DNA from 3 places in the Streptomyces polygonati genome. Region 2 is predicted to be linked to each of the others. Evidence: riboswitches for the same ligand, from Rfam matches in the RefSeq annotation. Region 2 holds a riboswitch; each other region holds the start of a gene.
What was found. Region 2 has a riboswitch for S-adenosylmethionine ahead of ACFO3J_RS02280 (aminotransferase class V-fold PLP-dependent enzyme). Riboswitches for the same ligand answer to the same signal wherever they lie in the genome.

Region 1: linked by a shared signal. The riboswitch ahead of thrC (threonine synthase) and the one ahead of ACFO3J_RS02280 (aminotransferase class V-fold PLP-dependent enzyme) in region 2 are both predicted to bind S-adenosylmethionine.
Region 3: linked by a shared signal. The riboswitch ahead of ACFO3J_RS25330 (putative leader peptide) and the one ahead of ACFO3J_RS02280 (aminotransferase class V-fold PLP-dependent enzyme) in region 2 are both predicted to bind S-adenosylmethionine.

Annotation. Positions count from the first base shown of each region.
Region 1 is NZ_JBHSBB010000013.1:205,610-213,031, forward strand. It holds gene ACFO3J_RS19120 (alpha,alpha-trehalose-phosphate synthase (UDP-forming)) at 1-322, opposite strand, end outside; gene ACFO3J_RS19125 (glucosyl-3-phosphoglycerate synthase) at 731-1,699, opposite strand; SAM riboswitch class I at 1,909-2,038, shown strand; gene thrC (threonine synthase) at 2,056-3,351, shown strand; gene ACFO3J_RS19135 (MoaD/ThiS family protein) at 3,348-3,623, shown strand; gene ACFO3J_RS19140 (cold-shock protein) at 4,110-4,313, shown strand; gene groL (chaperonin GroEL) at 4,980-6,602, shown strand; gene ACFO3J_RS19150 (serine hydrolase domain-containing protein) at 6,718-7,422, opposite strand, start outside.
Region 2 is NZ_JBHSBB010000003.1:60,067-67,488, reverse strand. It holds gene ACFO3J_RS02290 (rhomboid family intramembrane serine protease) at 1-331, shown strand, start outside; gene ACFO3J_RS02285 (Lrp/AsnC family transcriptional regulator) at 328-609, shown strand; gene ACFO3J_RS02280 (aminotransferase class V-fold PLP-dependent enzyme) at 699-2,078, opposite strand; SAM riboswitch class IV at 2,092-2,209, opposite strand; gene trpD (anthranilate phosphoribosyltransferase) at 2,315-3,379, opposite strand; gene qcrB (cytochrome bc1 complex cytochrome b subunit) at 3,646-5,277, opposite strand; gene qcrA (cytochrome bc1 complex Rieske iron-sulfur subunit) at 5,277-6,335, opposite strand; gene qcrC (cytochrome bc1 complex diheme cytochrome c subunit) at 6,332-7,141, opposite strand; gene ctaE (aa3-type cytochrome oxidase subunit III) at 7,230-7,422, opposite strand, start outside.
Region 3 is NZ_JBHSBB010000018.1:5,892-13,313, reverse strand. It holds gene ACFO3J_RS25345 (SAM-dependent methyltransferase) at 1-368, shown strand, start outside; gene ACFO3J_RS25340 (hypothetical protein) at 371-919, opposite strand; gene ACFO3J_RS25335 (SAM-dependent methyltransferase) at 953-1,750, opposite strand; SAM riboswitch class IV at 1,996-2,106, shown strand; gene ACFO3J_RS25330 (putative leader peptide) at 2,140-2,274, shown strand; gene ACFO3J_RS25325 (amino acid ABC transporter permease) at 2,408-3,427, shown strand; gene ACFO3J_RS25320 (amino acid ABC transporter ATP-binding protein) at 3,424-4,200, shown strand; gene ACFO3J_RS25315 (transporter substrate-binding domain-containing protein) at 4,348-5,391, shown strand; gene ACFO3J_RS25310 (DUF427 domain-containing protein) at 5,482-6,288, opposite strand; gene ACFO3J_RS25305 (hypothetical protein) at 6,404-6,646, opposite strand; gene ACFO3J_RS25300 (DUF6204 family protein) at 6,793-7,152, opposite strand; gene ACFO3J_RS25295 (zinc-binding alcohol dehydrogenase family protein) at 7,412-7,422, shown strand, end outside.

The DNA of each region.
Region 1 (7,422 bases), on a different contig from region 2:
GGGTCTGGTAGAGCATGTGGTGGACGAACCACAGCACCGAGTTCGCGATCCCGTTGTACGCCGCCTCGAATGTCAGCGGGTCGACCGCGATCATCCGCGAGCCGTCCTCGCCGACCCCCTCCCGTACGGCCTCCCGGTCGCCGTCGGACAGCGCCGCGCACACCCACACTGCGTCGGCGTCCGGCCCGATGGCACTCAGCCCCGACACCAGGCCCCCGCCACCGCGCCGGCTGCTCAGCGTGCCGTCCTCACGGAGGGTGTACGAGACCGGGCCGCGGTTGGAGGCGACCAGAATCCGGGCAGCGTGCTGCGTTCCGACCATGCGGCGAGCCTAGCCAGGCACGCCGTGCCTCAAACCAACCCCCCTGGCATGTCCGCGCCTTTCTTCCCCCGGGGCTGCGCTTCCGTCCTGCCTGGTCGCCCCCTACCCGGCCCCCGGGCCAGCCCCTGGCACCGGGGGCCGGCCCGGAGCCCCGGCCGCGGGTCCGCGGTGGCCTCGTCGCCCTCGGGGGCAGGGGGGAGGGACAACGCGCCCCGTCAGGGGCGCGGGGAACTGCGCGAGCGGCCACGACGTGCCGGCACGGGCACAACGACGGTCAGTGCCCCGGCGCGGGGGCGCGGGCTGCTCCCGGGCGGGGGAACGGCCCCGTCAGGGGCGCGGGGAACTGCGCGAGCGGCCACGAGGGGCCCGCACCCGTAGAACGGCCGGAAGGGCCGGCGCCGGGCCCGGTCAAGCCGCACGCCGTGCCACGTACTCGCCGATCTCCAGCATCGGCGGCCGCTCCTGCGTATCCACCGAATGGGTGCGCGGCACGAACCCCTCCTCGCTCACCCGGTCGAACTGCGTCAGCCGGGGGCGGACCAGGTGGCCGCGGGAGAGGCGGTGCTGGGCGGTGTGGTAGATCGTCGCGGCCATCCGGCCCAGCGCCTGGCCGTCCTGGTGGCGGTGGTGCCGCTCTCCCACGTCGACCTGGGCCATCGCGTCCAGGCCGACCAGATCCAGCGCGTCCACCAGCATGCCCAGCTCCACGCCGTAGCCGACCGGGAAGGGCAGCTGCTCCAGCAGCGAGCGGCGGGCCGCGTACTCCCCGCCCAGCGGCTGGACGAAGCCGGCCAGCCGCGGCCAGTGCAGATTCAGCAGCGGGCGCGCGACCAGCTCGGTGACCCGGCCGCCCCCGGCCGCCACCACCTCGCCGCCGGTCTCCAGCGGCCGGTCGTACATCGCCTTGACCAGGCCGATCGCGGGATCGGTGAGCAGCGGCCCGACGATGCCCGACACGAACCGGGTGTCGAACTCCCGCAGGTCCGCGTCGATGAAGCAGACGATCTCACCGCTGGTGACCAGCAGTGACCGCCACAGCACCTCACCCTTGCCGGCCACGGCCGGCAGCCGCGGCAGGATCGCGTCCCGCCGCACCACCCGCGCGCCGGCCTGCGCGGCCACCTGGGCCGTACGGTCGTCGGAGGCGGAGTCGACCACCACCAGCTCGTCCACCAGCGGGACCTCCGGCGTCATCAGGTCGCGCCGGATCGCGGCGACGATCGCGCCGACCGTCGCCTCCTCGTTCAGCGCGGGCAGCACCACGCTGATCGTGCCCCACTGACCCGCCGCGCGTTTGGCGGCCAGCAGCAGATCAAGAGGCCGGTCGTCCGCCGACCACGACCGGTGCGCCAGCCAGCGCTCCACTTCATCGAGCACGTGCGCTTCTCCCTGCCGGAGTGAAACCCGGTTGTGATGCCCGGTTGCGGTGCCCGGTGCGACTCCGTCCGACCCATCTCGCGGTACGGACGCGACGCTCGGACACGACACTTCTCAGTTACAGTCTTGAGCAACACGTACGGTCCTCGCATCCCGGGGCCGCCGTACAAGAACGACAAATGCCCGGATCACCGCGTCCGGTGCCATACCGCTCATCCAGAGGGGCAGAGGGAACGGCCCGTTGAAGCCCCGGCAACCCTCCCGCCGACCGCGAGGTCACACGGTGGGGAAGGTGCCAATTCCGTCTCGTGGCGACGTACGCCACGGGGAAGATGAGGAGAAAGGGCCTCGCCGACATGGCTGTGCAAACCGTCGCCAGCACCTACGACACCCCCTCCACCCCGCGCCCCTTCGGGCCGGCCGCGGCGCTGTCCTGCCGGGAATGCGGCACCCGCTTCCCGCTCAGCCCGATCTTCGCCTGCCAGGAATGTTTCGGCCCGCTCGAAGTGGCCTACGACCTGCCGCTGGGCGACCCCGAGGGCCTGCGCCGCCGGATCGAGGCCGGCCCTACCAGCATCTGGCGGTACGCGCCACTGCTCCCGGTGCCCGCCGACCTCGCCGACCGGCCCAATCTCAACCCGGGCTGGACCAAACTCGTCAAGGCCGACAATCTCGCCCGCGAACTGGGCATCACCGGCGGCCTGTACGTCAAGGACGACTCCGGCAACCCGACGCACTCCTTCAAGGACCGGGTCGTCGCGATCGCCCTGGAGGCCGCCCGCACCTTCGGCCTGACCACGCTGTCCTGCTCCTCCACCGGCAATCTGGCCGGCGCGGTGGGCGCCGCGGCGGCCCGCGCGGGGCTGCGCTCGTGCGTGTTCATCCCGCACGACCTGGAGGCCGGCAAGGTCGTCATGGCCGCGGTCTACGGCGGCCAACTGGTCGGCATCGAGGGCTCGTACGACGATGTGAACCGCTTCTGCTCGGAGCTGATCGGCGACCCGATCGGCGAGGGCTGGGGCTTCGTCAACGTCAACCTCCGCCCGTACTACGGCGAGGGCTCCAAGACCCTGGCCTACGAGATCGCCGAGCAGCTCGGCTGGCGGCTGCCGGACAACCTGGTCATCCCGATCGCCTCCGGCTCCCAGCTCACCAAGATCGACAAGGGCCTGCAGGAGCTGATCAAGCTCGGCCTGGTCGAGGACAAGCCCTACAAGATCTACGGCGCCCAGGCCGAGGGCTGCTCACCGGTGTCGGCGGCCTTCAAGGCCGGCCGGGACGTGGTCCGGCCGGTGAAGCCGGACACCATCGCCAAGTCGCTGGCGATCGGCAACCCGGCCGACGGGCCGTACGTCCTGGACATCACCCGGCGCACCGGCGGCGCGATCGAGGATGTCGACGACGCGCAGATCGTGGACGCGATCAAGCTGCTGGCCCGGACCGAGGGCATCTTCGGCGAGACGGCCGGCGGGGTGACCGTGGGCGTGCTGAGGAAGCTGATCGAGACCGGGCAGCTGGACCCGGCCGCCGAGACCGTCGTGCTGAACACCGGCGACGGACTGAAGACCCTGGACGCGGTGGCTCCGACCACCGGACCCACCGCCGTCATCCGCCCCACCGTTGCCGCGTTCCGAGAGGCTGGCCTCGCATGACCGCATCCGTTCGAATCCCGACCATTCTCCGTACCTACACCGGCGGCCAGGCGGAAGTGCCGGCCGAGGGCGCGACGCTGGCCGAGGTCATCACCTCGCTGGAGAGCAATCACTCCGGTATTTCGGCGCGTGTTCTCGACGACAGCGGAAAGCTCCGCCGTTTCGTGAACGTTTATGTCAACGACGACGATGTGCGTTTTTCCGAAGGGCTGGACACCGCGGTGCCGGACGGCGCCAGTGTCTCGATCATTCCCGCGGTCGCGGGCGGCTGAAACGGAACCGCCGCGTTTCTGTATGAAGCTCTGACGCGGATCTTTGGCGGACGTTGTCCGATCTTGCGCCCCGCTCACCCGCTGTGGTGGGCGGGGCGTCGCCGTGCCGGGGTGGCGCGGGGAGATAGTTGAAATGTTGTACAGTTGCCGGGGGCAAGTGAGTTGGGGCCGGCGCGGCCAGGTGCGGCGATTTATCGCCAAATTCACATGCGAATTTTCTGATTGGTCGGGTTTGTCCGGCCCGAGATGCCCCGTCTTATCGTTTTTTCCTGGGTTATTTCCGATGAGTCAGCCCCAGAATTCTCGTCCGATTGACCTGTTGCACTGGGCATCCGTGCAGATACATTCAGCCGCGGTCGACGCGTTCCGGCGCACACCTCCCAGGGCTCCCACCCGTCCACGGTAAGGGTCGCTCCGGAGGGTGAGGTCTGACCCGGGCCCGCGGAGTGCGGGGCTGCGATAGGGCCAGTAATAGGGGAGTTAGGAATGGCTCAGGGCACCGTCAAGTGGTTCAACGCGGAGAAGGGCTACGGCTTCATCGCGGTCGACGGTGGTGCGGATGTTTTCGTCCACTACAGCGCGATCCAGATGGACGGTTACCGCACCCTCGAAGAAGGCCAGCGAGTCGAGTTCGAGATCTCGCAGGGTCAGAAGGGGCCGCAGGCGGACATGGTCCGGCTGGCAGGCTGACATCCCGGCGCGTTCGACCATCGACGCGGCGTTCTCACGTTTTCTCACGCACGAAGGGCTCGCACCCGGCTAAGGGGGGTGCGGGCTCTTCGTGCGTCCCGCCCTCCGGGCCCGGCTCCCGGGCCGCTCCGCCCAGCCCCTCCCGGCGTCCCGCGACCACCGGCCGGTACTTGGCTGGCCGCGCAGTTCCCCGCGCCCCTACGGGGCCCAGGCCCAGGCCGACCGGAGCCTGGACTTACGGCTGCCGAGGGTTCGGCACCCGCCGGGCGCCGAAGGGGCGCGGGGAACTGCGCGGCCAGCGGACCACCGGCCGGTGGTCGCGGGACGGCCACGGGGGGCTGGGCGGGGCGGCCCGGTGCCGGTGCCGCTGTCCGGGCCCGCGGGGCCGGGCCGGGCCGGGCGGCTCCCGGAGCGGATCCTGGGCGCCGCGCGGGGTTCAACGCGCGGCGCCGCCCTCGGCGCTTGCACTCGCAGGGGTAGAGTGCTAATCATTGGCATTGGCACTCTCCTTGTGAGAGTGACAACTTGGACCGGGTCGGTGAGGCCCGCCCGGGCGTCGGGAAGGAACCGGCGGCCGGCTGGCCGTCCGTCGCGGGCGCCACACGGTCCGATCCACCGCCCCCCGCCTCGGTGGGGGAACCCCCAGTCCGCGGAGGACACTTCACCATGGCTAAGATCATCGCGTTCGACGAGGAGGCGCGGCGCGGACTCGAGCGCGGGATGAACCAGCTCGCCGACGCCGTCAAGGTCACCCTCGGCCCGAAGGGCCGCAACGTCGTCCTCGAGAAGAAGTGGGGCGCCCCCACGATCACCAACGATGGTGTTTCCATCGCCAAGGAGATCGAGCTCGAGGACCCGTACGAGAAGATCGGCGCCGAGCTGGTCAAGGAAGTCGCGAAGAAGACCGACGACGTCGCCGGAGACGGCACGACGACCGCGACCGTACTGGCCCAGGCCCTGGTCAAGGAAGGGCTGCGCAACGTAGCCGCCGGCGCCAACCCGATGGCCCTCAAGCGCGGCATCGAGAAGGCCGTCGAGGCCGTCTCCGCCGCCCTGCTGGAGCAGGCCAAGGACGTGGAGACCAAGGAGCAGATCGCTTCGACCGCCTCCATCTCCGCCGCTGACACCCAGATCGGCGAGCTGATCGCCGAGGCGATGGACAAGGTCGGCAAGGAAGGCGTCATCACGGTCGAGGAGTCGCAGACCTTCGGCCTGGAGCTCGAGCTCACCGAAGGCATGCGCTTCGACAAGGGCTTCATCTCCGCCTACTTCGCCACCGACCTGGAGCGTATGGAGGCGTCGCTCGACGACCCGTACATCCTGATCGTCAACTCCAAGATCTCCGCGGTGAAGGACCTGCTCCCGCTGCTGGAGAAGGTCATGCAGTCCGGCAAGCCGCTGCTGATCATCGCCGAGGACGTCGAGGGCGAGGCCCTGTCCACCCTGGTGGTCAACAAGATCCGTGGCACCTTCAAGTCCGTCGCCGTCAAGGCCCCGGGCTTCGGCGACCGCCGCAAGGCGATGCTGGGCGACATCGCGATCCTCACCGGCGGCACGGTCATCTCCGAAGAGGTCGGCCTCAAGCTGGAGAACGCGGGCCTGGACCTGCTCGGCCGCGCCCGCAAGGTCGTCATCACCAAGGACGAGACCACGATCGTGGACGGCTCCGGTGACACCGACCAGGTCGCCGGCCGGGTCAACCAGATCCGCGCCGAGATCGACAACAGCGACTCCGACTACGACCGCGAGAAGCTCCAGGAGCGTCTCGCCAAGCTGGCCGGCGGCGTGGCCGTCATCAAGGCCGGCGCGGCGACCGAGGTCGAGCTGAAGGAGCGCAAGCACCGCATCGAGGACGCGGTGCGCAACGCCAAGGCCGCCGTCGAGGAGGGCATCGTCGCCGGTGGTGGCGTCGCGCTGCTCCAGGCGACCGCCGTCTTCGACAAGCTGGAGCTGGAAGGCGACGAGGCCACTGGCGCCTCCATCGTCAAGCTGGCGCTCGAAGCCCCGCTGAAGCAGATCGCCATCAACGCCGGCCTCGAAGGCGGTGTCGTGGTCGAGAAGGTGCGCAACCTGACCCCGGGCCACGGCCTGAACGCCGCCACCGGCGAGTACGTCGACCTGATCGCCGAGGGCATCATCGACCCGGCCAAGGTCACCCGCTCCGCCCTGCAGAACGCGGCCTCCATCGCCGCGCTCTTCCTCACCACCGAGGCCGTCATCGCGGACAAGCCGGAGAAGGCCGCTCCGGCCGCTCCGGGTGGCATGCCCGGCGGTGACATGGACTTCTGATCCTCCGGGATCACCGTCCAGCACGCGCACGGAAGGCGGCGCCTTCTCCCTTCGCGGGGAGGAGGCGCCGCCTCCGCGTTGTCCCGGGCGCGTCGGCCTCGGCGCGCCCCGGCGCTCAGCGCGGGCGCAGCGCGCAGCGGTGGGCGAGGTAGTTGCCGAGGAAGCCCTCGGCGTCACCGGATTTGTACGCGTGGGCCACTCCGGTCAGCGTCGGGCCGGCCGAGGCGGGGGCGAGGCGCAGGGCCAGTGTCAGCAGCGGGCTGCTGATCCGGGCGTCGGCGGTGGGGAGCTGGAGCGGCAGGTCGGCCCGCAGGTCCCAGGCGCGGGAGGCCGTGGCCGTGCCCTCCGCCTGGTCGCCGTCCACCCGCAGTTCGATCCGGCCGGCCTCCCCGATCCGCAGCTCGACCGCCAACTCCCGCTCGGGCGCGCCGATCCGGCCCGTCCAACTGCCGGCCGGCAGCTCCAGCGGGCGGGCCGGGTCCGTGACCACCGACACGATCCACTCCTCCCGGAAGCCCGGGACCAGCTCGCCGAGCAGCCCGCGCAGGATCGCGTCCCGGGCCGCCTTGCTGGTCGAGTTGGTCAATACGGCCACCGACAACCGCTGTTCGGGTACCGCGACCACCATGACGGCGACCCCGCCACCGCCGCCGCTGTGATGGAGCAGCCGCGGGCCGCCAGCGGGGCCGGTCACGCTCCAGCCGAGACCGTAGCCCAGGTGTTCGTTCACCGGCAGCGCGTCGCGGACGGCGGCGGCCGTGCCCGGCTTCAGCAGCCGCTCGAAGTGCTGGGCGAAGAGGGCGAGTTCGGCGGCGGTGGC
Region 2 (7,422 bases):
CTCCGGCAGCACGCAGAGCCTGGTCGGGGCCTCGGGGGCGATCTCGGGGGCGCTGGGCGCGTACCTCTACCTCTATCCCCGCTCGCGGGTGACGAGCCTGTTCCCCTTCCTCTTCTTCATCCCGCTGCGCTTCCCGGCCTGGATGGTGCTCGGCTTCTGGTTCGTCCTGCAGTGGCTGGCGGCCCAGACCGCCCGGGGCGGCCCGGGCGTCGCCTATCTGGCCCATGTGGTGGGCTTCGCCTTCGGGTTCCTGTGCGCGTGGGTGTGCTATCGGCCACGGCGTAAGGTGAGCCTCGTCATCAGGCCGACCCAAGGAGACATCCCGTCGTGATCACCGCGATCGTGCTCATCAAGACGTCTGTCGACCGGATCCCGGAGATCGCGGAGTCCATCGCCGCGCTCGACAACGTCAGCGAGGTCTACTCGGTGACCGGCAACTACGATCTCGTCGCGCTGGTCCGGGTGGGCCGGCACGACGATCTGGCGGACATCATCCCGGGGCGCATCAGCAAGATCCCGGGGGTGCAGGTCACCGATACGCACGTCGCTTTCCGGACGTATTCGCAGCACGACCTGGAGGCGGCGTTCGCCATCGGGCTGGACGCGTAACGCCGGACGGGCCGAAGCCCGGTCGACCTCGACTTGTCGAGCCCGTCCGGCGATTGAGGACGGGACGTCAGCGCGCCCCCGGACACCTGTCAGTCGCGGGCCGGGACGCAGCGGCCGTTCTCAGTGCGGTAGTTCCAGCGGGCGCCGTCCTGGACGAGCGTGGTGACGGCCGCGAGGAAGCGGGCGATGTGCTCGTCGGGGGTGCCGGCGCCGAAGCTGACCCGGATCGCGTTGAGGGACCGCTCGCCCGGGGCCGCGTCGGGGGCGCCGCATTCGCCGGGCTCGTCGGGCTCGCTGTCCAGCAGCGTACGGACCAGCGGGTGGGCGCAGAAGAGGCCGTCGCGGACGCCGATGCCGTACTCGGCGGAGAGCGCCGCCGCGAAGTGGGAGCTGTTCCAGCCCTGGACGACGAAGGACAGGACGCCGACCCGGGCCGAGTCGGCGCCGAAGAGGGACAGCACCCGGACCTCGGGCAGCGCCGCCAGCCCCTCGCGCAGCTCGGCCAGCAACTGCCGCTCGCGGGCGACGAGTCGGTCGAAGCCGGCCTCGGACAGGGCGCGGCAGGCCGAGGCGATGGCGTAGGCGCCGATGACGTTGGGCGATCCCGCCTCGTGCCGGGCGGCGACCGCTTCGTGCCACACCACGTCGAGGCCGCCGTCGGCCGTGCGGGTCACCTTGCGGGTGGCGCCGCCGCCGGCCAGATACGGTTCGGCCTCGCGCAGCCAGTCCGGGCGGCCGGCCAGCACTCCGGCGCCGAAGGGCGCGTAGAGCTTGTGGCCGGAGAAGGCCACCCAGTCGACGTCGAGCGCGGCGATGTCCACCGCGTGGTGCGGGACGAGTTGGGCCGCGTCCAGCACGATCCGGGCGCCGTGCCGGTGGGCGGCGGCGGCCAGCTTGCGCACCGGCCAGATCTCCCCGGTGACATTGGACGCCCCGGTGACGCACACCAGCTTCGGGCCCTTGGGCGCGCCGTGCAGGGCCACGTCGAGCTGGGCGACGGCCTGCTCGGGGGTGCGGGGGGCGGGCAGCCAGGTGACCCGGGCGTCCTCACCGCGGGCCCAGGGCAGCAGGGAGGCGTGGTGCTCGGTCTCGAAGACGAAGATCTGGGTGCCGGCCGGCAGCGCGGCGGCCAGCAGATTGAGCGAATCGGTGGTGGAGCGGGTGAAGATGACTTCGTCGTCGGGTCGACAGCCGAGGAATTCGGCGACGGTCGCCCGGCTCTGCTCGAACAGGTCGGTGGACAGCTGCGACAGATAGCCGGCGCCGCGGTGCACGCTGCCGTAGTACGGGGCGTAGGCGGCCACGTCGTCCCACACCCGCTGGAGGGCGGGCGCGCTGGCGGCGTAGTCCAGGGCCGCGTATGTCACCTCGCCGCCGGTGACCAGCGGGACGCTCACGTCCCGTCCCAGTACCGGCAGCGGCGTACGGACCTCGCGGTCGGCGGCGGTGGCAGGGCTGAACACGGTCATGACAGAGCTCCCCAAGTCCGGCTTGCTGCGAGCCTTGCTTGCTCACAGCCTGGTCCTCACCCGGGGCACCCCACCTCGGACGGAGGGTTGCCGGACAGCGAGCCGGGGCCTTAACGCTGTCACTCGTGACCTGAAAGGGATTCTGCCATATGCCGCTGAACGCGCAAGGCGCCGTCCAGCAATCGGACGGCGCCTGCCTTTCGGCCTGGTGACGGGGAGCGCGGGGGTGGCGGCGGTCAGGCGTGGCTGGCCCTGGCCCAGCGGTCCAGGACGGCGGCGGCGGCGCCCGAGTCGATGGACCGCGCGGCCTCCAGCAGACCGGCGGAGATCCGCTCTTCGAGCGTCCCCTCGCCGGGGGACAGCGCCACCAGCGCGGCGGCCGAGTTGAGCAGCACCGCGTCCCGTACCGGACCCTGCTCACCGGCCAGCAGCCGCCGGGCCACATCGGCGTTGTGGGCGGCGTCACCGCCGCGCAGCGCCGCCACCGGCACCAGGTCGAGGCCCACATCGCGCGGGTCGAAGGACGTCGGCTCGACCTTGCCGTCGCGCACCACCCATACGTGGGAGGTGGCGGTGGTGGTCAGCTCGTCCAGGCCGTCGTCGCCGCGGAACACCAGCGCGGAGGAGCCGCGTTCGGCGAGCACGCCGGCCATGATCGGTGCCATCCGCAGGTCGGCCACTCCGGTGGCCTGGGCGCGGACCCGGGCCGGGTTGGTCAGCGGGCCGAGGAAGTTGAAGGTGGTGGCCACTCCCAACTCGGCGCGGGCGGTGGCCACATGGCGCAGCGCCGGGTGGAACTTCACCGCGAAGCAGAAGGTGATGCCGGCCTCGGCGGCCACTTCCACGACGCGCTGCGGGGTCAGTTCCAGATTGACGCCGAGCTTCTCCAGTACGTCGGAGGCGCCGCTGGCCGAGGAGGCGGCCCGGTTGCCGTGCTTGACGACCTTGGCACCGGTTCCGGCCACCACTATCGCGGCCATGGTGGAGATGTTGACGGTCCTGGCGAGGTCGCCGCCGGTGCCGACGATGTCGACGGTGCGGCCGGGCACCTCGATGAGGTTGGCGTGCTCGTACATCGTCCGGACCATGCCGGCGACCTCTTCGACGGTCTCGCCCTTGGCCCGCAGCGCGATCGCGAACCCGGCGATCTGCACGTCGGAGGCTTCGCCGCGCATGATCCGGTCCATCGCCCAGGCGGTGTCGTCCCCGCTCAGGTCGCGGCCGGCCAGCAGCGAGGTCAGTACGTCGGGCCAGGACCGCGGACTCATGCTGGTGCCTCCGGCGGGGTTCACGTCGCTCATGGTCACGCTCCTGGAAAGGGGTCGCCCTCTGGCAGGATCCAGCCTATCGGCGTCCCGCCTGCGCTCGCGGCCCCTGTCGCGCGGTTCCCCGCGCCCCTGTTGGATGCCGCCGACGGCACGATCGAGCCCCAAAGGGGCGCGGGGAACCGCGCGCGCAACCACGACGGCCGCGGCGGACGGAGAAACGCCCCGGGCCGGGACCGGCACCCCGTGGAGGGGGTGCCGGTCCCGGCCCGGGAGGGTGGGTGGCGCCGAGCGCGAGCGGCTCAGTGACCGCCGTGCCCCGAAGTGATCTCCTCGTACTCCTCCGCCGTCGGCTTCGGAATCTGGCTGTGCTCCCCGTAGAAGTCCTGGGACAGCCGTGCCTGGACCTTCGCGATCGGGCTGAGCTTGCGCTCCACACCGTTCTCGTCGACCTCGGGTCCGGGGTCGATCGGCCGGGGCTGGTCGTGCGCGGTGAGCACGTGCAGCTGCTGCTGGGACAGCGGCTCGTGCACCTCGATGAACTCACCGTGCGGCAGCCGCTTGATGATGCCGGTCTCGCGACCGTGCAGCACCTTGTCGCGGTCGCGCCGCTGGAGCCCCATGCAGATCCGCTTGGTCACCCAGAAGGCGAAGACCGGCAGCACGAAGATGCCGATACGGACGAACCAGGTGATCGAGTTGATCGACAGATGGAAGTGCGTGGCGACGATGTCGTTGCCGCCGCCGATCAGCAGGACGAAGTACACCGTCAGCCAGGCCACACCGAAGCCGGTGCGCACCGGACGGTTGCGCGGCCGGTCCAGCAGGTGGTGCTCCCGCTTGTCGCCGGTCACCCAGGACTCGATGAACGGGTAGACCGCGATGGCCACCAGCACCAGCGGGAAGATCATCAGCGGGATGAACACACCGAGGACCAGGGTGTGGCCGAAGCCTCTGATCTCCCAGCCGGGCATCACCCGGATCAGGCCTTCGGAGAAGCCCATGTACCAGTCGGGCTGCGCGCCGGTGGACACCTGGTCCGGCCGGTAGGGGCCCACCGCCCAGATCGGGTTGATGGTGGCGATGGCCGCGACGGCGGCGATGACGCCGAAGACCAGGAAGAAGAAGCCGCCCGCCTTGGCGGTGTAGATCGGCATGAGCGGCGCGCCGACGACGTTCTTCTCGGTCTTGCCCGCACCCGGGAACTGGGTGTGCTTGTGGAAGAACACCAGGATCAGGTGCGCGACCAGCAGGCCGGCCATCAGACCGGGCAGCAGCAGGATGTGGATCGAGTAGAACCGCGACACGAAGTCGTGGCCGGGGAACTCGCCGCCGAACAGGAACATCGACAGATACGTGCCGACGATGGGCGTGGACAGGACCGCGCCCTCCATGAAGCGGACACCGGTGCCGGACAGCAGGTCGTCGGGGAGCGAGTAGCCGGTGAAGCCGGTGAACATGCCCAGGAAGAGCAGCATCCAGCCGAACAGCCAGTTGATCTCGCGCGGCCTGCGGAACGCGCCGGTGAAGAACACCCGCATCATGTGCACGATCATGGCGGCGATGAAGATCAGCGCGGCCCAGTGGTGGATCTGCCTTATCAGCAGACCGCCCCGGACGTCGAAGCTGATGTGCAGCGTCGAGGAGTACGCGTCGGACATCCGGATGCCCTGCAGCGGTGCGTACGACCCGTGGTAGACGACTTCGCTCATGCTCGGGTGGAAGAACAGCGTCAGATAGACACCCGTGAGGATGAGGATCGTGAAGCTGTAGAGGCAGACCTCGCCCAGCATGAAGGACCAGTGGTCCGGGAAGACCTTGCGGATGTTGGACTTGGCCAGCTTGTACAGGCCGAGCCGGCCGTCGGTCCATTCCGCGACGCGCTCACCGGGGTTGGTGGGCCGGGGCCGGGTGGAGGTGTCAGTGGTACTCATCAGCGCTCCCAGAAAGCGGGGCCGACGGGCTCCTCGAAGTCGCCAAGCGCGATGAGGTTCCCCTCACCGTTGACGCTGATCCGAAGCTGCGGCAGCGGGTGTCCCGCGGGGCCGAAGAGCACCCGGGCACCGTCGGACAGGTCGAAGGTCGACTGGTGGCACGGGCACAGCACGTGGTGTGTCTGCTGCTCGTACAGGCTGATCGGGCAGCCGACGTGGGTGCAGATCTTGGAGAACGCGACGATGCCCTCGTGGCCCCAGCTCGCTTCCCGCTTGTCCTTGATGTCCTGCGGCTTGAGCCGGACGATCATCAGCGCGGCCTTGGCGATCTGGGTCTGGAAGTCGTCGGCGGACTCCTCCAGGCCCTGCGGCTGCGCGAAGGTCAGCGAACCGACCATGACGTCCTCGGGCTTGAGGGGCTCCATGGTGTTGGTGTTGATCAGCACCTTGCCCTTGGCCCACAGCGTGTGGTCGAGCTTGCCTTCCGGCAGCGGGCCCAGGTCGCGCAGCACCAGCAGGGCGGACAGCGGTACGAGGGACAGCGCGCCGAACATCGTGGTGCGGATCAGCTTGCGGCGGCCGAAGCCGCTCTCCTTGGCGCCGGTGATCCACTGCTGCCGGACGTTCTCCCGCAGTTCGTCGTCGGCGTCCACCCGGTGCCGCTCGTCGGTGATCTCCTCGTCCGACATCAGGGTGCGGGCCCAGTGGACCGCGCCCGCGCCGATGCCGAGCATCGCCACCGCGAGGGTGAGGCCGAGCGAGAAGTTCAGCGCGCTGACGTGACCGAAGGGGAAGATGAAGACGATCTTGTCGACCGGGAAGATCACGAAGCTGGCGATGAACCCGAGGGTGCCGAGCATCGACAGGGTGAACAGGCCGGCGACCACGCGCTCGGAGTGCTTGGCTGCCCGGTCGTCGATGTCCTGACGGCGGTGCTCGTGGGGCGGCAGCCCGGGGTTGGCGAACGGGTCGGTCTTGACCGCTACGCCGCCCTCGTGGGCGCCGTGTTCGCTCGGCAGATTCTCAGACACGTCGTTGTGAGGTCCAGTCTCGCTCATGACTTCTTGGCCTTGGTCGTCCGGGTGGCGACCCAGATGGCGAGCGCGATCATCGCGCCGAGACCGAAGACCCAGGCGAACAGGCCTTCCGACACCGGACCGATGTTGCCCATCGTGAAGCCGCCCGGGTTGGGGCTGTCAGAACTGTCGACCGCCTTGAGGTAGGCGATGATGTCCGCCTTGGTGTCCTGCGGCATCGTGGTGTCGGGGAACGACGGCATGTTCTGCGGGCCGGTCTGCATCGCCTCGTAGATGTGCTTCGCGGAGACGCCCTTGAGGGCCGGGGCGAACTTGCCCTCCGTCAGCGCTCCGCCCTTGCCCACGAAGTTGTGGCACTGCGAACAGTTGGTGCGGAACAGTTCGCCGCCCTTGGCCTCGTCCGCGCCGGCCGGGCTGTACTGGTCCTTGGTCGGGATGGACGGGCCCGGGCCGAGCGAGGCGACATAGGCGGCCAGCTGGTCGATCTCCGCCTGGCTGTAGATGACGGGGTGCGATTCGACCTGCTCGCCGGGCGCCTGCGCGGGCATCCGGCCGGTGCCGACCTGGAAGTCGACCGCGGCGCTGCCCACACCCACCAGGCTGGGGCCGTCGGTGCTGCCCTGGCCGGACATGCCGTGGCAGGTGGCACAGCCGACCGAGTACAGCTTCTTGCCCTGCTGGATGGCCAGCGACTGGGCGGAGTCGGCGGCTTGCGCCTGCGGCGCCGGGGCGAGCGCGGCGTACAGCCCCCCGGTGGCCGCGAGCGCGAAGAATAGGACGACAAGCGCCGCCAGCGGGTGGCGTCGTCGTGCGGAGAGCTTTTTCACGGATTACCCCGAGTGTCAGGATCTCTTGTGTCGATGCTTTGGCGGAATCCGGCGAGGCCTACCCGGTCTGTCCGGAGCCCGGGACCGGCTACTTGATCAGGTAGATCGTGGCGAAGAGGCCGATCCAGACCACATCGACGAAGTGCCAGTAGTAGGACACGACGATGGCAGCGGTGGCCTGCTGATGGGTGAACCGCTTGGCCGCGTACGTTCGTCCGAGCACCAGCAGGAACGCGATCAGACCGCCCGTCACATGCAGACCGTGGAAGCCGGTGGTCAGA
Region 3 (7,422 bases), on a different contig from region 2:
GCACCTGGCTGGCCGAAGGACTGCTGCTCTACCTTCCCCCGGCCGCCGAGCGCCGACTCATCGCCACCGTCGACCGGTTGACGGCCGGGGGCGGCACATACAGCTGCGAAGTGAAACTCAGCAGGGACGACAATCCGCTCTACCCCTCGACCAAAGCCCAGATCGGGGTCGACCTGCTCGCGCTGTTCGACCCCGACCCGCGCCCCGACTCGGCCGGCGATCTGACGGACAGGGGCTGGTCCACCTCGGTCCGTACGCCCTTCGAGTTCAGCCGCCACCACGGCCGCGGCCCGCTCCCCGAACCGAACGACTCATTGGCGGGCAACCGATGGGTCTTCGCCGCCAAACCCCCCTCAGGCCGCCGCTGACGTCATCCCCAGGGATTCCGGACGCGCCGCACGGCAGCTCCGACCGCCGCGGCCGGAATCCCGAATCCGGCGAAGTCGACCTGCCGGTCCGGCCATCCGAGCCTCAGCTCGGCCGCCCCACCCGTAGGCAGTCCACGCACCCAGTAGACCAGCTCCCAACGGGGCCCTGACTGCATGGCGCCCAGACGCAGCGCGGATCGCTGGCGCGAGCCCGGCGAGGGCCGCTCCGGACCGCGCAGGTTCCGCGTGATCGTGCCGTCGGGATATCCGATCTCCACATGCAGGCGTCCCGGCATCGGCTCGTCGTCGCCGTGCATGATCCGGCGCAGTTCGAGCCTTGCGGATTCCGGGGTGGCACTGGCGCGGAAGCGCACGTCGATCATGACCAGCAGCCCGGTGGAGAAGACCTGGATCCACGGCACGATCACGGCGGTGGACGGACCGCGGCAGATGAACGGCGGCCCTGCCACGAAGGCGCCGATCTCGTCCTCGGGAGGCTGTGCGCCGGGCGGATCGCCGGCCGGACCGATCCTGATGATTCCCTCGTTCATCTGCCTCCCGTCCCGGAACGGCGCGCTGCGGGGTCAGCCGGTCTTGCGGGCCACGCCGCCGTAGAAGCCGATCTCGCGGGAACGGGCGGGCGGTTGGGTGTCGGGGCGCCAGAAGGGGACCTGGGCCAGGCCGGGTTCCAGCAGTTCGAAGCCGTCGAAGAACCGCTCGATCTGGGCGTGGGAGCGCAGGTTCAAGGTGGCGGTGGCGTTTTTGTAGACCGCCTGGGCCTCGGTGCGGTCGGCGAAGTCGCCGGTGGCGTGCGAGAGCACCAGGAAGCTGCCGGCCGGCAGCGCGTCGCGCAGCGTGGCGACGACCTGCTCGGGCCGCTCCGCCTCGGTCAGGAAGTGCAGGATGGCGACGAGGAGCAGGGCGACCGGCTCGCCGAAGTCGATGACCCGGCGGACCTCGGGGTGGTCCACGATGGCCCGCGGGTCGCGCAGATCGGCGAGCACGATGCTGGTGGCGCCGGACGGGCTGAGGAGCGCGTTGGCGTAGGTGTTCACGATCGGGTCGTTGTCGACGTAGGCGATGCGTACGTCCGGCGCCACTTCCTGGGCTATCTCGTGCACGTTCGGCGAGGTGGGCAGCCCGGTGCCGACGTCGAGGATCTGCCGGACGCCGCTGCCGATCACATACCGGACCGCGCGCTGCAGGAAGGCGCGGTTGGCCCGCACACCGATCCGCACCTCGGGCGCGGCGAAGGCGAGCTGGTTGCCGGCCTCGCGGTCGACCTCGTAATTGTCCTTGCCGCCCAGCAGGTAGTCGTAGATCCGCGCGGGATGCGGCCTGCTGGTATCGATCTCCTCGGCGCGGAAGCCGTTCTGCGTCACGCTGCGCTCCTCTCGACTGCCGCCGCGGCGCCCCCCACCTGCGACTGGCTGGCAACAGTTTCCCACATCAACTTCGCTGCCCGGCCACGTAGTTCCCTCCTCCTTCCGGCCGCCCTCCCCGCGTGCCACCGGTCCGCCCGCCCACCCGTCGGGGGCCGTTCACCGCTGGTGAAGCCGCCGTCACCGAACGCCCGTCGGAATGCAGGGCATTGCCCAAAGCTCACTGAGCGGTTAGCGTGAATCCTGGTTATGAGCGTCAGCCTCAAGCCCTGGCCGGCTGACCAGCGACCCCCCGACGCGGTGGGGTGCTCCAGGTGACAACCCGGCGGGACGGACACGTCCCGCAAGCGCGAGGCCCGCTGGGGCCCGGGGATGGCGAGGTGATCCGCATGCAGGTACGACGCTCCGGCAACGGCGGCACGTCAGGTCCGCGCGGGTTCGCCCAGCTCATGGTGGCCCGGCGCCACGTCGACCTGCTCCGGGTGAGCAGCGCACTGTGTCCGGGGATATCCCCGGTCTGTTGACCGTGCCCGCGCCGTAACCGGCGCCGAGTTACCGCACGTCTCCCGTCGTCCGGCCACGCCCCCACCCCGCACGTCACCACGCCGCCGTCCACGGCGCGGTGCCGCGCTCCCATGGGACGGAAAGCACACCGCCATGAGCAGCCCTGACATCTCCGCGCGCACCTCCACCGCGCCGGAACCACCGCCCCCGACGCCCGAGGGGCCCCCACCGGCTGCCCCCGGCCGCCCCAGCGACGAGCAACTGCTGGCCGCGAAGCTGGTCCGGCTGCGCCACCCCGGCCAGTGGGTCTCCGCCCTCGCCGTGCTGGTGCTCCTCGCGATGCTGGTCAACACGGTGCTGACCAACAAGCGGTTCCAGTGGGGCACCGTCGGCGACTACTTCCTGAACGGGTCGATCGTGCACGGGCTGGAGCTGACGCTCTGGCTCACCGCCGCGGTGATGGCCACCGGCTATCTGCTCGGGATCGGCGTCGCCGCGATGCGGCTGTCGCGCAACCCGGTCCTCAGTTCGCTGAGCTTCGCCTTCGTCTGGCTGCTCCGCTCCGTCCCGCCGCTGGTGCAGCTGCTCTTCTGGTACGAACTCGCCTCGCTGTACCCCCAGTTGTCGCTCGGCATCCCGTTCGGGCACGCCTTCGTCACGGTGCGGACCGCGCATCTGTTCAGCGGCATCCTCGCCGCGTACGTCGGACTCAGCCTGGATGTCGCGGCCTTCTCCTCGGAGATCGTCCGGGGCGGCATCCTGTCCGTCGACCACGGCCAGACCGAGGCCGCCCAGGCGCTCGGCCTCGGCAGCGTGCGGATCTTCCGCAAGATCGTGCTGCCGCAGGCGATGCCGGCCATCGTGCCGGCCTCGGGCAATCTGCTGATCGGGATGCTCAAGGCGACCTCGATCGTCAGCGTCATCGCGGTGCAGGACCTGCTCTACTCCTCGCAGCTGATCTACAACCAGAACTACCTGATCATCCCGCTGCTGCTGGTGGCGACACTCTGGTACATCATCCTCACCACACTGCTGTCCATCGGGCAGTTCTTCGTCGAGCGCTACTACGCCCGGGGGACCAACCGCGGCGGCGGCAAGGGCTTCTGGCAGCTCTTCCGGGGCAATGTGCCGCTGCTCGGCCGGACCGGCAAGGAACTGGCGGGGCTGTCATGACCGAGGAGACCACCGAGCCCCTGGTACGGATCAGGGGACTGCGCAAGAGCTTCGGCACGCACCTGGTGCTGGACGGTGTCGATCTCGACATCCGCCTCGGCGAGGTCACCGTCCTGCTCGGCCCCTCCGGATCGGGCAAGTCCACCCTGCTGCGCACCATCAACCACCTGGAGCGGCCGGACGCCGGCTTCGTCCAGGTGGGCGGCGGGATCATCGGTTACCGCTACCGGAACGGCCGGCTGCACGAACTGGGGAACCGCGCCATCACCCGGCAGCGCGCCCGGGTCGGCATGGTCTTCCAGCAGTTCAACCTCTTCCCGCACCTCACCGTCCTGGACAACATCGTCGAGGCGCCGATCGCGGTGCACGGCGTGCCGCGCAAACAGGCCGCCGCCAGGGCCCGCGAACTGCTGGAGCGGGTCGGCCTGGCCGGCCGGGAGGGCTCCTACCCCCGGCAGCTGTCCGGCGGCCAGCAGCAGCGCGTCGCCATCGCCCGCGCGCTGGCGATGGAACCGGAACTGCTGCTGTTCGACGAGCCCACCAGCGCACTCGACCCGGAGCTGGTCGGTGAGGTCCTCGCGGTGATGAAGGATCTCGCCGACAGCGGGATGACCATGATCGTGGTCACTCATGAGATCGGCTTCGCCCGCGAGGTCGCCGACACCATGGTCTTCCTGGACGGCGGCCGGATCATCGAGTCCGGCCCGCCCGCGGAGGTCCTCGCCAATCCGCGCCACGAGCGGGCCCGCGCCTTCCTCGCCGCGGTGCTCTGACACCTTCGCCGCCCCTTTCCCTCCCGTCCCTCCCACCCTCGCCAGCGGTTTCCGCCCCTTCGCGCTACCCCCTTGCCTGTCGGCACCCGCCGGCACCCGCCGACCCTGTGCCATCCCTGCCCTTGTCACCTCTGGAAAGGAACGACCGTGACGACCGACGGACGCCCCGCCCGCCACGTCTCCCGTACGGCCCTGTCCCGTACGGCCCTTACCGCGACCGGCGCCGCCGCCGTCCTCGCCCTGCTCTCCGCCTGCGGCTCCGGTTCCGGCACGGCCGACGCGCAACCGTCGGGCAGCGCGCCGGCCGCGTCCTCGTCGTCCTCTTCGTCCTCGTCGTCGTCCGCTGCGTCCGGGGCCGGGTCGACGGCGATCCCGACCGAGGACGTCGTCTCGGCGATCCAGGCCGACCCGGCGCTGAGAGCGGAACTGCCGAAGGAGATCCAGAGCCGCGGCAGCGTCATCCTGGGCACCAGCCGGGTCGTGGGCACCTCCGGCCTGCCGCACGGCGGCCAGGACACCAGCGGCAAGACGGTCGGCCTCGACATCGACCTGCGTGACGCGATCGGCAAGGTGCTCGGTGTCACCTGGGACGTGCGGTACGGCACCTTCCCCACCGTGATCCCCGGTGTGCAGAACGGGAAGTACGACGTCGGGCAGGACAACTTCGGCGCCACCAAGGCCCGCGAGCAGGTCATCGACTTCGCCACCTATCTCAACGACGGCCAGTCCTTCCTCGGCGCCAAGGACATCAAGACCGACGCGGTGACCGGCCTCACCGATCTGTGCGGCTACACCGTCGCCACCAGTCCGGGCTCGACCTTCCAGCAGATCCTCACCGACGGGGCGGCCAAGTGCGCCGCGGCCGGCAAGAGCCCGTACAAGGTGCAGTACTTCAACGACATCGCGCCGATCATCCTCGGCCTGAGCAACGGCAAGGTGGACATCTACTTCGGCCCGACGCTGAGCCTGAAGTACGAGGCGCTGCACGTGCCGAACACCAAGTACCTCGGCCAGATCAGCACCACGCCGGTCGGGTTCGTCACCGCGAAGAAGTCACCGATCGCCAAAGCCCTCAGCGACGCGGTGAACAAGCTGATCGCCAGCGGCGACTACGCCAAGATCTTCGCCAAGTGGGGTGTGACCGGCACCGGCGTCACCACCTCGGTGGTCAACCCGCCCACCACCTTCTGAACCGGCGGCCACCGCGACGGCGCGGGTACCGGGCTCGGGGTACCCGCGCTCAACTGCCGGTGCGAGCCGTGACTCCACTCGATCCGGGGGTCAGGCGCGCTGCTTCTTGTCCCAGTCGGCCCGGGTGAGCGGCTCGGGCCGGGGCTGGAGGACACCGTCCACGTACAGATCGACCCGCTCGTTGTAGAACGCGACCCTTCCGGCGATGGGCGCCACCGCGACGGTCGGGAAGTCGTACGCCCAGACCAGGTCGTCGTGGCTGCCCGATTCGCTGACATAGGACCAGTAACCGCTGGTCCGGCCCTTGTACGGGCACTCGGTCACGGTCTGCGGCGCGGGCCGGAGCAGCGTCCAGTCCACGTAGGTGCGCTCCAGGTAGTAGCGGGTCGGCAGGCCCGTCTCGAAGACCATGACGGCGCCCGGGGCGTCGGCCAGGACGGTGCCGTCGACCTCGACCCGCACGCTGCGGCCCGAACGGACCGCGTCGACCCGGACGTACGGGTTCCTCGGGTGGACGAAGACCTGCTCCTCTTCCTCGTACCAGGCGTCGATGGCCTCCCACTGGAAGCGGGCGGTCCCGACGATCGCGCTGGGCGCGCCCTCCGCCCAGACCCAGGCCGCCCCGCGGCGCGTCTCGCCACCCGCGCGCAGGCTGTGCCGCCGGGCGGGCCCGGGGCTCAGCCGCCCGGCCCGCTCCTCATCGATCAGGACGGCGTCGGTCAGATCCTCGACGGGGACGCAGTACTGCGGATAGGCGGGCCATTCCCAGAGGTAGAGGGCGCGCTGGGTGTCGAAGACGGTACGGCCGCCGACCTGGCCGCGAACGCGCCGCGGCACCGGCTCGACATGTCCGACCGGGACGAGGTGGGCCGGATAGTTCGCGGTCCCGTCGTTCATGGATCGATTCCTCTCGTTGCCGCGCGCCGGAGTCAGGCCACGCACCGATCGTAGCCAGCGAGCCCGCCGATCCCCGGAGGCGCGGCCCAGCCCGCCCAGGCGGGCCACCGGATCTTCAGGGTGAGCCTCGCCTCCGGCGCCGTGTTCGGGCCGGGCTACGCCATGACGCCGCCGACGTCCCCGAGCCCTGGTAGCAGGTGATGGTCCAGCCCGAGTGATCGCCCATGTGGGTGACGGCGAAGTCGCAGTCCACGGCGCCGCCCGGCTGGGGACCGGCCGAGGCGGGGGTCGCCGCGATCAGGCCGCCGGCGCCGAGGGCGAGGGCGGCGAGAGCGGAGATGACGTGTCCGGCGCGCAAGAGGTGCCTCCACGGGGTCCGGGGCCGGACCGAGCCGCCCGGCTCAGGCCGATGCCAGGGTCTGTCGTTTGGATCTCCGTGGAGGAAGCGGGAGGGTTGTCCTGATTCCCCCTGCCGGGCGGGTGGCCGGAAGCGGGCGTTGGGGGTCAGGCGTCCTTGCGGGCCGCGGCGCGGCGCTGGCGTTTGCCCAGGGGGGCCTGGGAGAGGTCCTCGGCCTGGGACCGCAGGTTCTTGTAGCCGTAGCCGCGCTCGGTCAGCCATGCCTTCGCCGCCTGCTCGGCGCGTTCGGCCGCGGCCAGGATGTCCTCCTCCGCCTCGCCCGACTCCTGGAAGCGGAAGGTGAAGGCCGACCGGGCGGCGAGGTCGTAGCTGAGGTGCCCGCCGGGGGTGAAGGCCGCGTGCAGCGTGTCGTGTTCCGCGGCGCGGGCGAGGAGTTCGGCGCGCTGCTCCGGCCGGAGCCCGTCGAAGACACCGCGGACGGCGACGCGGAAGATGCGAGTGGTCATCCGCCGACCCTATGGAGCGGAAGGGCCCGGCTCCACCGGGTTTTCCGCGGCCTCGGCGTGTCCGGCCGCGCTCGCGGGCGCCCGGCCCGCGCGGAGGCTAACTTTCCTTCGTCGGACCCGTCTCCTCGGACCCCTCTGCTCGGACCGGTGTCGTCGGCACCGTTTCGTCCGGAGCCGCACGGTGGACCGGACGGAGTCGGAACGAGGTAGGACGCCGGCGACCGCCGGCCACGGGGCGAACCGTCCGAAGGAGCACGTGATGACCACCAC